Regions from separate parts of the Streptomyces sp. ISL-99 genome, predicted to be linked through region 1. Evidence: riboswitches for the same ligand, from Rfam matches in the RefSeq annotation. Region 1 holds a riboswitch; each other region holds the start of a gene.
The links. A riboswitch is a leader RNA that binds a small molecule or an ion and turns the genes downstream of it on or off. The one in region 1 is predicted to bind thiamine pyrophosphate.
Positions count from the first base shown of each region.

Region 2: it holds a riboswitch for thiamine pyrophosphate, as region 1 does, so the genes downstream of both, thiO (glycine oxidase ThiO) here and thiC (phosphomethylpyrimidine synthase ThiC) in region 1, are expected to answer to the same signal.
Region 3: it holds a riboswitch for thiamine pyrophosphate, as region 1 does, so the genes downstream of both, J7E91_RS28185 (thiamine ABC transporter substrate binding subunit) here and thiC (phosphomethylpyrimidine synthase ThiC) in region 1, are expected to answer to the same signal.

Region 1 covers NZ_JAGGPC010000023.1:121,849-126,933, reverse strand. The annotation lists gene J7E91_RS15125 (IclR family transcriptional regulator) at 1-517, shown strand, start outside; gene J7E91_RS15120 (SsgA family sporulation/cell division regulator) at 596-1,033, shown strand; gene J7E91_RS15115 (YibE/F family protein) at 1,058-2,431, opposite strand; TPP riboswitch at 2,503-2,640, shown strand; gene thiC (phosphomethylpyrimidine synthase ThiC) at 2,633-4,408, shown strand; gene J7E91_RS15105 (DUF4241 domain-containing protein) at 4,522-5,085, shown strand, end outside.
Region 2 covers NZ_JAGGPC010000015.1:136,381-141,465, forward strand. The annotation lists gene pknB (Stk1 family PASTA domain-containing Ser/Thr kinase) at 1-425, opposite strand, end outside; gene J7E91_RS09990 (thiazole synthase) at 707-1,501, opposite strand; gene thiS (sulfur carrier protein ThiS) at 1,505-1,705, opposite strand; gene thiO (glycine oxidase ThiO) at 1,702-2,928, opposite strand; TPP riboswitch at 2,926-3,038, opposite strand; gene J7E91_RS10005 (hypothetical protein) at 3,133-3,483, shown strand; gene J7E91_RS10010 (FAD-dependent oxidoreductase) at 3,602-4,768, shown strand; gene J7E91_RS10015 (Rv2175c family DNA-binding protein) at 4,837-5,085, shown strand, end outside.
Region 3 covers NZ_JAGGPC010000048.1:121,003-126,087, reverse strand. The annotation lists gene J7E91_RS28195 (ABC transporter ATP-binding protein) at 1-371, opposite strand, end outside; gene J7E91_RS28190 (iron ABC transporter permease) at 371-1,990, opposite strand; gene J7E91_RS28185 (thiamine ABC transporter substrate binding subunit) at 2,029-3,123, opposite strand; TPP riboswitch at 3,197-3,300, opposite strand; gene rlmN (23S rRNA (adenine(2503)-C(2))-methyltransferase RlmN) at 3,341-4,447, opposite strand; gene J7E91_RS28175 (phosphatidate cytidylyltransferase) at 4,613-5,085, opposite strand, start outside.

The sequences.
Region 1 (5,085 bases):
CAATCGTCGCGGCCTGATCACCGACTCCCTGGAGTACTGGCGGGACGCGATCGGCGTACCCGTCTATTTCGCGCTCTACCTCGAGGGGGAGATCGAACCCGTCGCGGTCGCGCAGCGGCCGTCGTCCCCCGCTGTGGAGGAGTGGGCGGACTTCCGCGAGACCGGTCATGCCCATGCCGTGGGCCAGTGTCTGCTGAGCCAGCTCGACGAGGAGGCCCGCCGGGACCATCTGGCCCGCCATCCGGTCGAGCCGCTCACCCGCTATTCCGTACGTGACCGAGGGGCCCTGCTGGAGCGCCTGCGGTCGACGCAGCGGATGCGGCCGGTCGTGGAACGCCAGGAGTACGCGATCGGATCGGTTTGTGCGGCCATTCCGATCACGGTCGGATCCACCGCCGCGACGATTGCTATTTCACTGCCCGCCGAACAGGACCAGCGGTTGCTTCCGGCCGTCGAACAATTACGCAGTGCGGTGGGCGGCCTGCTCGGCTCGTTCGCATTCTCTATCAGTATCTGAAATATCACTCCTTGTTTCTCTCCTTGTGCTTCAAGCACGATGGGTATTGCGGCCAGGTCACTAGGTGCGGGGTAAGCGATGCGCGAGTCGGTTCAGGCAGAAGTCATGATGAGCTTCCTGGTCTCGGAGGAGCTCTCTTTCCGGATCCCCGTGGAGCTCCGGTACGCGACGGGGGATCCGTATGCGGTCCGTATGACGTTCCATCTGCCCGGCGACGAACCCGTCACGTGGGCGTTCGGCCGTGAGCTGCTGATCGACGGTCTCGCCAAGCCGTGTGGCGAAGGCGATGTGCACATCGGGCCGGCCGACCCGGAAGAACTCGTGGATGTTCACATTCGCCTTCAGGTGGCCGGGGACCGTGCGCTGTTCCGGGCGAGCGCCGCTCCGCTGGTGGCGTTCCTCGACCGTACGGACCGGCTTGTGCCGCTGGGACAGGAGTGCGCCCTCGGGGACTTCGAGGGAAACCTGGACGAAGCGCTCGGCCGCATCCTCGCCGAGGAGCAGAGCGCCGGCTGAGCGCGCCCTGCGCCGGGCGGCCGGTCAGCGCTTGCGGCGCCGTCCCTTGCCGCCGCCACCGAAACCGCCGCCGAGTCCGCTACCGAAACCGCTGCCGGGACCGCCAATGCCGCGTGCGGGTGAAGCGGCAGCAGGCCCGTCCGGTGCCGGCCGGTCGGCCGAAACGACCAGCGCCGCGAGCGCGGTCGTCACCGGCACCGAGGCGACCAGCCCGATCGAGCCGACCAGTGTCCGTACGATCTCCTCCGCGACCAGCTCACTGTTGGCGACCGTACCCACGCTGCTCTGCGCGATGGAGAAGAGCAGCAGCAGGGGCAGGGCGGCGCCCGCGTACGCCAGGACGAGGGTGTTGACGACGGACGCGATGTGGTCGCGGCCGATGCGGATACCGGCTCGGTAGAGGGCGCGGGGGCCCATCGACGGGTCCGCCTGGTGGAGTTCCCAGACCGCCGACGTCTGGGTGACCGTCACGTCGTCGAGCACACCGAGCGAGCCGATGATGACGCCCGCGAGCAGCAGGCCGCTCATGTCGATGTCCGGGTAGAGGCCGTGGATGAGCCCAGTGTTGTCGTCCGTGTTGCCACTGAGATACGCCCAGCCGATGAAGAGCGAGCCGAGCAGCCCGATCAGCAGCAGTGAGATGAGCGTGCCGACTACGGCGACGGACGTACGGGCGGTCAGGCCGTGGCAGGCGTAGAGCGCGATCAGCATGATGGCGCTCGCCCCGACGACCGCGACGATCAGCGGATTCGAACCCTGGAGGATCGCGGGGAGGATGAACAGCGTCAGGATCGCGAAGGACACGGCGAGTGCGATCAGCGCCATCAGGCCCTTCATGCGGCCGACGACGATCACCGCGAGCGCGAAGATGCCGGCCAGCAGCGCCATCGGGATCCCGCGGTCCACGTCCGTCACCGAGTACTGGAGGTCGCGGGGCGCGTCGGGCGCGTACGCCACCACCACGCCCTGCCCCTCGTTCAGCTGTCTCGGCGCGTCCGGCTGGACGATCTCGGTGAAGGTACGGCCCTTGTCCTTGCCGGACGTGACCTCGACCGTCGCCCTCTCACAGGTGCCCTGCTGCGCCTGCTGGGCCTCGCGGCCGGACGGCGTGGACGTGTCGCCGGTCGGTGGCACCTGGGCGGCGTTCACGTCCTTGCAGTCGACCTGCTGAACCTGCGTCACCTTGCCCGACACGGTCTGCCGGTCGAAACCGACACCGGTGCGCTCGTGCTCGGGCGCGCCGCCGGGCCAGAGCACGACGAGGCCGATGAAAACGGCCGTGGCGAAGGGGATCAGCACCGCCGCGATGACCTTGCGCAGGTGCTTGGAGACGGGCGCGGCGGGCCCGTGACTGTGGGTGTGGCCGTGGATTTCGGGCGTTGGCTGTGGGGACGTCACCGACCGATCATCGCAAGAACGACGGGGGCCCTCTGTTCAGCGCGCCAGAAAGGACGCTAGCGTGGGGGCACCTTTGCACACGCGGGAGCTCGGAGCACCGGGCTGAGAGGGCGCTGACCTTCGTACGCAAATCCGTACGAAAGCCGCTGCGTCGACCGCCGAACCTGTTACCGGGTAATGCCGGCGTAGGGAGTAGGTCTCATGACCACAGCGGATGCACACACGCCTGCCACCAGCCAGGACGGCCGCAAGCCGGGCTGGCACAAGGGATACGTGACCGGGCCCGAGGGCTCGCGTTCGGATCTTCGCGTGCCGGTCCGGCAGGTGCACCTCACCAACGGGAAGGACGTGACGCTGTACGACACGTCCGGCCCGTACACCGACCCCACCATCGAGACGGACGTACGCCGCGGACTCGCGCCGCTGCGCGAGAACTGGATCATCGGCCGCGGCGACACCGAGGAGTACGCGGGCCGCCCGGTCCGTCCCGAGGACGACGGGATCAAGCACACCTCGCCGCGCGGGGGCCTTCGGAACCTCGACGCGGTCTTCCCGGGCCGTCCGCGCCAGCCCCGCCGGGGCCGCGACGGCCAGGCCGTCACGCAGCTCGCGTACGCCCGCCGCGGCGACATCACGCCCGAGATGGAGTACGTGGCGATCCGCGAGAACGTGGCGCCCGAGGTCGTACGGGAGGAGATCGCGGCGGGCCGGGCGGTCCTGCCGGCGAACGTCAACCACCCGGAGATCGAGCCGATGATCATCGGCAAGCGGTTCCTGGTGAAGGTCAACGCCAACATCGGCAACTCCGCCGTCACTTCCTCCATCGAGGAGGAGGTGGACAAGATGACGTGGGCCACCAAGTGGGGCGCCGACACGGTCATGGACCTGTCGACCGGCCGCAACATCCACACCACCCGCGAGTGGGTGCTGCGCAACTCCCCCGTCCCGATCGGCACCGTCCCGCTCTACCAGGCCCTCGAAAAGGTCGACGGCCGGGCGGAGGAGCTGACCTGGGAGATCTACAAGGACACGGTCATCGAGCAGGCCGAGCAGGGCGTCGACTACATGACGGTCCACGCCGGCGTGCGGCTGCCGTACGTCCCGCTGACCGCCCGTCGCAAGACCGGCATCGTCTCGCGCGGCGGCTCGATCATGGCCGCGTGGTGCCTCGCGCACCACAAGGAGTCGTTCCTGTACGAGAACTTCGAGGAGCTCTGCGACATCCTCGCGGCGTACGACGTGACGTACTCGCTCGGCGACGGCCTGCGGCCCGGTTCGATCGCGGACGCCAACGACGAGGCGCAGTTCGCCGAGTTGAAGACCCTCGGGGAACTCAACATGATCGCCAAGCGTCATAACGTACAGACGATGATCGAGGGTCCTGGTCACGTCCCGATGCACAAGATCAAGGAGAACATCGACCTCCAGCAGGAGATCTGCGAGGAGGCCCCCTTCTATACGCTCGGCCCGCTCACGACGGACGTGGCCCCGGCGTATGACCACATCACCTCCGGCATCGGGGCGGCGATGATCGCATGGTGGGGCACGGCCATGCTCTGCTACGTGACGCCCAAGGAGCACCTGGGTCTGCCCAACCGTGACGACGTGAAGACCGGCGTCATCACCTACAAGATCGCGGCCCATGCCGCGGATCTCGCCAAGGGGCACCCGGGAGCACAGGAGTGGGACGACGCGCTGTCGGACGCCCGCTTCGAGTTCCGCTGGGAGGACCAGTTCAACCTGGCCCTGGACCCGGACACGGCGCGGTCGTTCCACGACGAGACGCTGCCCGCCGAGCCGGCGAAGACCGCGCACTTCTGCTCCATGTGCGGTCCGAAGTTCTGCTCGATGAAGATCAGCCAGGACATTCGGCGTGAGCACGGCGGCACGCAGGACGAGATCGAGGCGGGCATGGCGGAGAAGTCCAAGGAGTTCGCCGCCGCCGGTAATCGGGTGTACCTCCCGATCGCCGACTGATCCGTCCGTCCCGCCCATATCGTCCATCTCCTCCGTCCCGTCCGTCCCTCGCCCCGGCCGCTGTCAGTGGGTGCCGCTACGTTGGCGGCAGAGCTGATGACAGGAGGCCCGGGGTGAGCGGGGCGGGGACAGTTGTGGAGATTGCCTACGGCGAGGGGTGGGACCTCGCGGCGCGTACGCTGCTGGGGCCGCTGGCCCCGGAGGCGGCGAGGGCCCGGGACGAGGCCGGGCTGCCGTACGTCGCGGTCTGCCGGGTACCGGGCGGGGACGGTCCTGCGGAGGTCCGCCTGGTTTCGTGGCGGGACCACTACGCGGGTGTGTGGGTGTACGACAAACAGGGCCGGCGTACGCAGCGCATCGAGCTGCGACTCCTCGACGGGGACCGGCTGTTCCGCCGGGAGACGGACAGCTGGCTCTACGCGGGCCCGGACATGCCGGAGTTCGACCGCGCGTGCCCCCGCGAGACGGTGTCGCTGCTTCCCGACGGGCGGGGGAGCAACTCGTGGCAGCCCAAGGGGGAAGAGGGCTCCATGCTCACCACTACGGCCGACGTTTCCGAGGAGCAGCGGTGGATGGACCGGCCGGCGTTCGGTGACTGGCCGCTGTTCTCCGCGCAGCGGCGCGGATTGACCGGGCCGGTCGTGTTCCACGACGCCGACGTGCCCGAGGGCGGTGCG
Region 2 (5,085 bases), on a different contig from region 1:
ATGTCCCGGTGCACGAATCCGGCACGGTGTGCCGCGCCGAGCGCGGCGAGCACGGGCTCCAGGATGTCGAGGGCGGCACGGGGCTGGAGGGCGCCGCGCTCACGCAGTACGTCACGCAGGGTGCAGCCGGCGACGTACTCCATCGCGAGGTAGACGTACGACCCGTCCGTCCCCTGGTCGAAGACGCCGACCACATTCGGGTGCGCGAGCCGGGCCACCGACTTGGCCTCCCGGATGAACCGGTCCACGAAGGAGGCGTCATCGGCGAGGGCGGGGTGCATCACCTTGAGGGCGAGCACGCGGTCGAGGCGGGTGTCGACGGCCCGGTAGACCGTGGCCATGCCGCCGACGGCGATGCGCGCATCGACGCGGTAGCGGCCGTCGAGCACGTGCCCGACGAGCGGGTCCTGAAGGGTCGTATCCACGGGGTGAGTCTACGAGCCGCCGCTGACACCTCTTGCGGGTGCGGGTTTGGTGGGGCGGCATTGCAGCGGAGCTGTGACAGCGGGGCGGAGGCGCGTACGGGGGCGCCTGTGGCGGGCCTGTTCCCCACCCCGCCCCTTCCCGAACCGGGGGCAAGCCCCCAGACCCCCGGACGCCCTACGGGCGTGTCCTCAAACGCCGGACGGGCTGGATTTGCCCGTTCAGCGGCACCATCCAGCCCCTCCGGCGTTTGAGGACCGGGGTCTGGGGCGGAGCCCCAGTTTCAGAACGCCGGGCGTTCCGGGTCCAGGGCCGCGCGGCCCGCCGCAGGCGAAGACGCCTCGGCGAAGTGCCGCCGGGGAATCCGCCCGGCCCGGTACGCCAGCCGCCCCGCCTCCACCCCGTGCCGCATCGCCTCAGCCATCAGCACCGGTTCCTGCGCCCGCGTCACCGCCGACGCCAGCATCACCGCCGCGCACCCCAGCTCCATCGCCAGCGTCGCGTCCGACGCCGTGCCCGCACCCGCGTCCAGAACGACCGGCACGCGCGCGTGCTCGACGATCAGCTGGAAGTTGTGCGGGTTACGGATGCCAAGACCGGATCCGATCGGCGACCCCAGCGGCATGATCGCCGCGCACCCCACATCCTCCAGCTTCCGCGCGAGCACCGGATCGTCGTTCGTGTACGGCAGCACAGTGAAGCCGTCGTCCACCAGCGTCTCCGCCGCGTCCAGCAGCTCGATCGGATCGGGCAGCAGCGTCCGCTCGTCGGCGACGACCTCGAGCTTCACCCAGTCCGTACCCAGCGCCTCCCGCGCGAGGCGCGCGGTCAGCACGGCCTCGCCCGCCGTGAAGCACCCCGCTGTGTTCGGCAGCACCCGGATGCCGAGCTTCTCCAGAACGGAGAGCACCGACCCCTGGACGCTCGGATCCAGCCGCCGCATCGCGACAGTCGTCAGTTCGGTCCCGGACGCGACCAGTGAACGTTCCAGTACGTCGAGGCTCGGCGCACCGCCCGTTCCCATGATCAGGCGCGACGAGAACGTGGCGTCGCCGATGGTCAGAAGGTCGTCGGCCATGGCTCAGCCTCCCTGGACTGCGGTGAGGACTTCGATGCGGTCGCCGTCGCCGAGCGCGGTGGAATCCCACTGACCGCGCGGTACGACGGTTTCGTTGAGGGCGGCGGCGACCCCCGAAGGGGCCCGCGTGAGGGTCGCGACGAGTGCGCCCAGCGTCGTACCGGCGACGACCTCGCGAGTCTCGCCGTTCACGGAGATGGTCATACGGGCTGCTCCTGCGGTACGGAGACGGGGGAGGTGGAGGAGACGGGAGAGGTGGGGGAGGTGGGGGAAGCGGGTGACGACGCAGGGGTCGGCGCGAAACGCAGTGGGCTGAACGGACGCGCCTCTTCCGGCAGCTCCCCGCCGGCCAGCACGTCAGCCATCGCATCGCCCGTGACCGGCGTGAGCAGCACCCCGTTGCGGTAGTGCCCAGTGGCCAGATGAAGCCCCGGCAGTGCGGTCGGCCCGAGCAGCGGCGCGTTGTCGGGGGAGCCGGGGCGCAGCCCCGCGCGGGTCTCCGTCAGCGGCAGTTCGGTGATCCCGGGCACCAGCTCGTGCGCGTCGCGCAGCAGCTCGTACACGCCGCCCGCCGTGACCGTCGTGTCCCAGCCGAGTTCCTCGCTGGTCGCGCCGACGACCAGCTCGCCGTTCTCGCGCGGCACGAGATACACGTGGCTGCCCCGCACCACCGCACGCACCGTCCGGCTCAGGAATGGCGCGTACGCGGGCGGCACGGCCAGCCGCAGCACCTGGCCCTTCACCGGCCGTACCGGCGGCAGCACCTCTTCCGGTACGCCGCCGAGCCTGCCACTGAGGCTTCCCGCCGCCAGCACCACCTGGCCTGCCGCGAGCTCCGTCCCGTCCGCCAGTACGGCCCCGGAGGCCCGTCCCCGTACCACTGAGAGCCGTTCGGCCCAGTCACGGTGCCAGACCACCCCGGCCCGCTCGCAGGCCGCCAGCAGGGCAGCGGCCAGCCGCCTCGGGTCGACCTGGTGGTCCCCGTCCACGCGCAGACCCCCGCGCACGCCCGGCGCGAGCATCGGCTCAAGACGGCGGCATTCGCGCCCCGTGAGCCACTCCGACTCCAGGCCGGAGCGGCGCTGGAGGGCGTGGAGTTCGCGCAGGTGGGCGCGGTCGTCCGTGTCGAGCGCGACGGCGAGTGTGCCGCAGGCGCGGTAGCCGGTGCCCTGCCCGCTCGCCGCTTCCAGCTCGGCGACGAACGCCGGGTAGCGCTCGGCGGACGCGAGATTGAGGCCGAGCAGCGTCTGCTCGCCGTAGTGCAGCTCGGTGACGGCGGCGAGCATTCCGGCCGCGACCCGCGCTGCACCGCCGCCCGGCTCCGGATCGGCGACAGCGACGCGCAAACCCCGCTGCGCGGCCCGCCACGCCGTGACCAGGCCGATGATTCCGCCCCCGACAACGAGGACGTCTGATGTACGCGACATGGGCGTCCAGCCCCTCCCTTCGCCGGCATGACCCGGATCAGGTTCGTACGGTCGGAGGCCGCCCAGCCTCCCTCTCAGCCCGGTACGCCCGGACTCCCGCGAGTGGTATGTCCTGCTGGGAGCCCGGTGATCTTTCCCCGGGCCGCAGCAGTACGGTGGCCACCCTAACGCCCGGCCCCAACGCGCTGTAAGGGAGCAATCGCTGTGGCCCGCTCGCTCGACGGACTCGTCCTCTCTCCGGTCGCCGACCAGGCACCCGGTCAGGTGGGGACCCGGACCCGGTTCACGTATCACGAGGACGACGGCCGGATCTGGGCCGAGTACGCGGGCGGCGACGTCGTACGCGGCCACCTCGTCGGCACGCGCGAGGGCGACGCGCTCGACTTCCGTTACGTCCAGCTCAAGCACGACGGCACCACCTCGTCGGGCCACTGCACGTCCACCGTCGTCGGCCTCCCCGACGGGCGCGTGCGGCTGGAGGAGACGTGGGCGTGGGAGTCCCAGGAAGGCAGTGGGACGAGCGTCGTCGAGGAGCTGCCGGCGGCGTTCCTGTGACGGTGTGTCAGAGATCTCCCCTTCGTGGCCTTGAGAGCGGCGGGACGTGCCGTCCTACAGTGACCGGGTGAGTGACCAGAGGCAGGCAGAGCGGCGCGTCGTCATCGTCGGCGCGGGAATGGCCGGCGTGCAGACCGCCGTGGCCCTGCGCGAGCAGGACTGGACCGGCTCCGTCACGCTGATCGGCGCCGAGCCGCATCAGCCGTACGACAGGCCGCCCCTGTCCAAGGCGGTGCTGCTCGGCACGGCCGAGGGGTCGGCCTTCGACGTCGATTTCGAGGCGCTCGGCATCGAACTCCACCTGGGGCGCGAAGTGACGGGCGCGCGCCCTGCGGCGCACGAGATCGACACCCCCTCGGGCCCCGTTCCGTACGACGTGCTGGTCGCCGCCACCGGTGCGCTGCCCATCACGCTGCCCGGCAGCGAGGGCGTTCAGGGGGTCCATCTCCTGCGCACCCTCGACGACGCGGCCCGGCTGCGGCCGGTGCTCGACCGGAAGCGCGACATCGTGGTCGTCGGGGCCGGCTGGATCGGGGCGGAGTTCGCCACGGCCGCCCGCGAGGCGGGCTGCGCGGTGACCGTCGTCGAGGCGGCGGACCGGCCGCTCGCGGGCACCATGCCCGCCGAGGTCGCCGCCCCCATGGCCGCCTGGTACGCCGAGAGCGGCGCCGAACTGCTCACCGGCGCGCCCGTCGCGCGGATCGAGCCCGGCACTGTCGTCCTCGCCGACGGACGGCGGCTCGCGGCCGGCGCGGTGGTCGTCGGCATCGGCGCCAGGCCCGCGACGGCCTGGCTCGCCGGCTCCGGCATCGCCCTCGGCCCCGACGGCTCCGTCACCGCCGACGCCCGCCTGCGCACCTCCCGGCCCGACGTGTACGCCGTCGGGGACTGCGCCTCCTTCCCCTCCGCCCGCTACGGCGAACGCCTGCTCGTCCACCACTGGGACAACGCGCTCCAGGGACCGCGCGCCGTCGCGGCGAACATCATCGGCGAGACACCGCAGGACTACGACCCGGTCCCGTACTTCTGGTCCGAGCAGTTCGGCCGCTTCGTGCAGTACGCGGGCCACCACACCGGCGCGGACACGACGGTGTGGCGCGGCGACCCGGCCGGCGCCGCCTGGTCGGTGTGCTGGCTGAGCAGCGAGGGGGCGCTCGTCGCGCTCCTCACCGTGGCCAGGCCGCGCGACCTCGCGCAGGGCCGCAGGCTCATCGCGTCGGGTGCCCGGCTGGACCCCGACCGGGCCGCCGATCCGTCCGTACCGCTCAAGTCGGCCACCCTTTAGGCGGTCACCGGGACCCGGACGGCAGGCCCCGACTACCGGCTGTCAGTCCAAGATGGCACGCTTGTCCCGTGACCGAGATTGACGCAAAGATCGATGCTCTCGTCCCCGCCTGGCTCAACCTCCCCGACATCGCGGAAAAGCTCGATGTCGAGGTGACGCGCGTCCGGCAGCTGGTCAAGGAAGGCCAGCTGATCGCCGTACGCCGCGGAGAGAACAGGGTGCTTCAGGTGCCTGCCGCCTTCATCGACGGCGACAAGGTGGTCAAGGGTCTCGCAGGGACCCTGACGCTCCTGAGGGACGACGGCTTCTCCGACGAA
Region 3 (5,085 bases), on a different contig from region 1:
GCGCCCGGCAGGCCGACCATGTCCAGCAGCTCACCGACCCGGCGCGCCTGTTCCGCCTTCGCCTCGCCGCGCATCCGCAGCCCGAAGGCGACGTTTCCCCCGACATCCCGCTGCGGGAAGAGCTGGTGGTCCTGGAACATCAGCCCGACCCCCCGCCGGTGCACCGGCACCCCGCGCTGGTCGCGCCCGTCGAGCAGCACCCGCCCGGCGTCCGCCGCCTGCAGCCCGGCGACGACCCGCAGCAGCGTGGACTTCCCGCTGCCGCTCGGCCCGAGCACGCACACGATCTCGTGGTCGGCGACCTCCAGGTTTACGTCGTCGAGCACGGCTCGCTTCCCGAACCGCACGGTCGCCCCGTCCAGCCGCAACATCAGAACTCCCCGGATCCGGTTCGGTCGGGCCGCATGCGTTCCAGGACCAGCAGCGACACCGCGCACACCACCATCAAAATCGTGCTCAGGGCCATCGCCTGCCCGTAGTTCAGGTCCCCCGCCCGCCCCAGCAGCCGCGCCACGGCCACCGGCAGCGTCGGATTGTCGGGCCGCGCGATGAACACGGTCGCCCCGAACTCGCCCAGCGATACGGCGAAGGCGAACCCGGCGGCGACGAGCAGCGCCCGCCGCACCATCGGCAGGTCGACCTCCCGCCACGCCCGCAGCGGCGAGGCCCCGAGCACGGCCGCCGCCTCGCGCAGCCTCGCGTCGACCGCCCGCAGTACGGGCAGCATCGTGCGTACGACGAACGGCACACCCACCAGCGCCTGCGCGAGTGGCACCAGAATCCACGACGTACGCAGATCCAGCGGCGGCCGGTCGAGCGTGATGAGGAAACCGAAGCCCACCGTCACGGCCGACACGCCCAGCGGCAGCATCAGCAGCGCGTCGAAGCCGCACACGAGCCGCCCCGCCCGCCGGGTGAGGGCCGCCGCCGCGAGCCCGCCGACCACCAGCGCGATGGCGGTCGCGGCCAGGGCGTACTCCAGCGAGTTCCACACCGCTTCCAGCGGCGGTACGAGGAAGGTGCCCCCGCTCGCACCCGCCGACTGAAGCGCCCGGTAGTACCCGAACCCGTACCCGTCGGGCCCGTCCAGCGACCGCTCGACGAGCACCCCGAGCGGCACCAGGATGAGCCCCGCAACCGTGGCGAGCACGCCGCCGAGCAGCGCCCACTGCCCTGCCCCGCGCGGCGGCCGCGCCGTCTGCGCCGCGTCGACCAGCTTCAGGGCGCTCTCCCTGCGCCGTACCGTCCACGCGTGTACGGCGAGGATCGCGCCCACCGCCGCGAACTGCACCAGCGTCAGCACGGCCGCCGTCGGCAGGTCCAGGAACTGCGCGGTCTGCCGGTAGATCTCCACCTCCAGGGTGGAGTAGGCGGGCCCGCCGAGGATCTGCACGACACCGAAGGAGGTGAACGTGAACAGGAAGACCATCAGCGCCGCGGCGGCCACGGCGGGCACGAGCGCCGGCAGCGTCACCCGCCGCCAGGCGGTGAACCGCCCGGCGCCGAGCACCCGGGCCGCCTCTTCCTGGCGCGGGTCGAGCTGCGACCACAGGCCGCCCACGGTCCGTACGACGACCGCGTAGTTGAAGAAGACGTGCGCGAGCAGGATCGCCCACACGCTGGTGTCGAGCCGTACGCCCCACAGCTCGTCCAGCAGTCCGCCCCGCCCGAGCAGCGCCAGGAAGGCGGTCCCGACGACGACCGTAGGCAGCACGAAGGGCACGGTGATCACGGCGCGCAGCAGCTGCTTGCCGGGGAAGTCGAGCCGGGCGAAGACGTACGCCGCCGGAAGCGCGATCAGCAGTGTCAGGGCCGTGGAGGCCAGTGCCTGCCACGCGGTGAACCACAGAACATCGAGGATGTCCGGATCGGCGAGCACCTCGCCGATCCGGCCGAACCGCCAGACGCCGTCCACCTTGAGCCCGCGACCGACGATCGCGGCCACGGGGTAGGCGAAGAAGGCCGCGAAGAACGCGACGGGCACGGCCATGAGACCGAGCCGCACCGCGCTCCCGCGCACGGCCTTGCCTACTTCAGGACGAGCGAGGACCACGACTTGACCCACTGCTCGCGGTTTTCAGCGATCTTCTCCGGGGCCACGGTCTGCGGCTTGTCGACGACCACGCCGTGCTGCGTGAACAGCTCGGGCAGCTTCGCGTCCTTGACCACCGGGTTCACGAACATGTTCAGCGGCATGTCCTCCTGGAACTTCTTCCCGATGAGGAAGTCGATGAGCGCCTTGCCGCCCTCCTCGTTCTTCGCACCGGTCAGCAGCCCGGCGAACTCGGTCTGCCGGAAGCAGGTGCCGGTCGCGACGCCGGTCGGCGCCTCCTTGGGCTGCGGCTTCGCGTACAGCACCTCGACCGGCGGGCTGGAGGCGTACGAGACGACGAGCGGCCGGTCGGCCTTCGATGCCTTGCCGCCGGCGGAGCCGGAGAACTCCTCGTTGTAGGCCTGCTCCCAGCCGTCGACGACCTTGACGCCGTTGGCCTTGAGCTTCTTCCAGTAGCCCTGCCAGCCGTCGTCGCCGTACTGACCGACCGTGCCGAGCAGGAAGCCGAGACCGGGCGAAGAGGTCCCGGCGTTCTCGGTGACGAGCAGGTTCTTGTACGCCGGCTTGATCAGGTCGTCGAAGGACTTCGGCGGCGCGAGCTTCTTGTCGGCGAAGTACTTCTTGTCGTAGTTGACGCAGATGTCACCGGTGTCGACGGGCGTGACGCGGTGCTTGCCGCTGTCCAGCTGCACCTCGGCCGGGACCTCGCCGAGCCCCTTGGCCTCGTACGGCGTGAAGATGCCGTTGTCGAGCGCCCGCGAGAGGAGCGTGTTGTCGACGCCGAAGAAGACGTCGCCGCGCGGGGAGCCCTTGGTGAGGATCTCCTGGTTGAGGGCGGCGCCCGCGTCCCCGCTCTTGAGGACCTTGACCGTGTAGCCGGTCTCCTTGGTGAACGCCTTCAGTACGGCGTCGGAGGCGTTGAACGAGTCGTGGCTGACCAGGGTCACGGTCTTGGACTTCTTGCCGTCACCGGAGCCGGAGTCGTCCTTGCCGCCCCCGCACGCGGCGAGCGTGGAGACGCCGAGCGCCGCGGCCAGAGCCGTGACCGCGAGCTTCTTGGTGGTGTGCACTGAATTCCTCCTGGGATGGGACATCCAGGAAGAGACGCGGCCCCGCCCGCGGAAAACGGGCAGGGCGCAACAGCTCGAGTAGTGACCGAACTTCCTACCCAGAATGACCTGGGCAAGGTTCAGAGGGTCTGCGGCGTACCGCACTCTCAGCGCTGTGGCGCTCCCCTGTCGGAATATGTAAATGTGCGGCCCACGTTACACGGGCCCTTTCCCCGGCCTATCGCTCGGTAGCCGCCAGCTGTCCGCACGCTCCGTCGATCTCCTGGCCACGGGTGTCCCGTACGGTCACGGGCACGCCATGAGCTGCGATCGCCTCGACGAACGCCTTCTCGTCCTCGGGACGGGAGGCGGTCCACTTCGAACCCGGGGTCGGGTTCAGCGGGATCAGGTTGACATGCACCCGCTTGCCCTTGAGGAGGCGGCCGAGCAGGTCACCGCGCCACGCCTGGTCGTTGATGTCGCGGATCAGCGCGTACTCGATGGAGATCCGGCGGCCGGACTTCTCGGCGTACTCCCACGCCGCGTCCAGGACTTCCCGCACCTTCCAGCGCGTGTTGACCGGCACGAGGGTGTCGCGCAGCTCGTCGTCGGGGGCGTGCAGCGAGACGGCGAGACGGCACTTGAAGCCCTCGTCGGCGAACCGCAGCATCGCCGGGACCAGGCCGACCGTCGACACGGTGATGCCGCGCTGCGACAGCCCGAGCCCGTCCGGCTCCGGGTCGGTGAGCCGGCGGATGGCGCCGACGACGCGCTTGTAGTTGGCGAGCGGCTCGCCCATGCCCATGAAGACGATGTTGGACAGCCGCGCGGGGCCGCCGGGAACCTCGCCGTCGCGCAGCGCGCGCATGCCGTCCACGATCTGGTGCACGATCTCTGCGGTCGACAGGTTGCGGTCGAGACCGGCCTGTCCGGTCGCGCAGAACGGGCAGTTCATGCCGCACCCGGCCTGCGAGGAGATGCACATGGTGACCCGGTCCGGGTAACGCATCAGGACGGACTCGACGAGCGTCCCGTCGTGCATTTTCCACAGCGTCTTGCGCGTGGTGTCGTCGTCGCAGCTGATGTGCCGCAGCACGGTCATCAACTCCGGCAGCAGCTCCGCCTGGAGCTTGTCGCGCGAACCGGCGGGGATGTCGGTCCACTCCGCCGGGTCGTGCGCGTACCGCGCGAAGTAGTGCTGCGACAGCTGCTTGGCGCGGAACGGCTTCTCACCGATCGCGGCCACGGCCTCGCGGCGCTCGGCGGGCGTGAGATCGGCGAGGTGCCGCGGGGGCTTCTTGGCTCCGCGCGGCGCGACGAAAGTGAGTTCTCCAGGTACAGGCATGGTTTATTCAGTGTCGCAGACAATTTGTGCACCACCGAAAGTGGCCATTGAGCAACCCCAACGGCGCCCAGCCACCTCCGCGAGAGCGGCGGCGGTTCAGCCGCAAAAAGGGGTAGGGGCCCGCCGTCCTGTGGACGACGGGCCCCGGACGCACAAACCTGCAGGTCAGCCCGTACCTACAAAGATGACCAGCAGCAGCCACACCACCGGAGCCGTCGGCAGCAGCGAGTCGAGCCGGTCCATGATGCCGCCGTGTCCGGGAAGCAGCGTGCCCATGTCCTTGATCCCGAGATCCCGCTTGATCATGGACTCGCCGAGGTCGCCGAGCGTCGCGCTCGCGGCCACCACGAAACCGATCAGCAGGCCCTGCCACCACGTTCCGTCGTGCACCAGGAACTCCATGCACAGCGCGCCCGCCGCCATCGCGAAGGCGACCGCGCCGCCCAGCCCCTCCCGGGTCTTGCCGGGGCTGATGCGCGGTGCGAGCTTGTGCTTGCCGAAGCGCCAGCCCACGGCGTACGCCCCGGTGTCGCTGACCACCGTCAGCAGCAGGAAGGTGAGTACCCGCTGCGCGCCGTCGTCGGCCGCCAGCATCATCGCGACGAACGTCGCCAGGAACGGCACGTAGAACGCCGCGA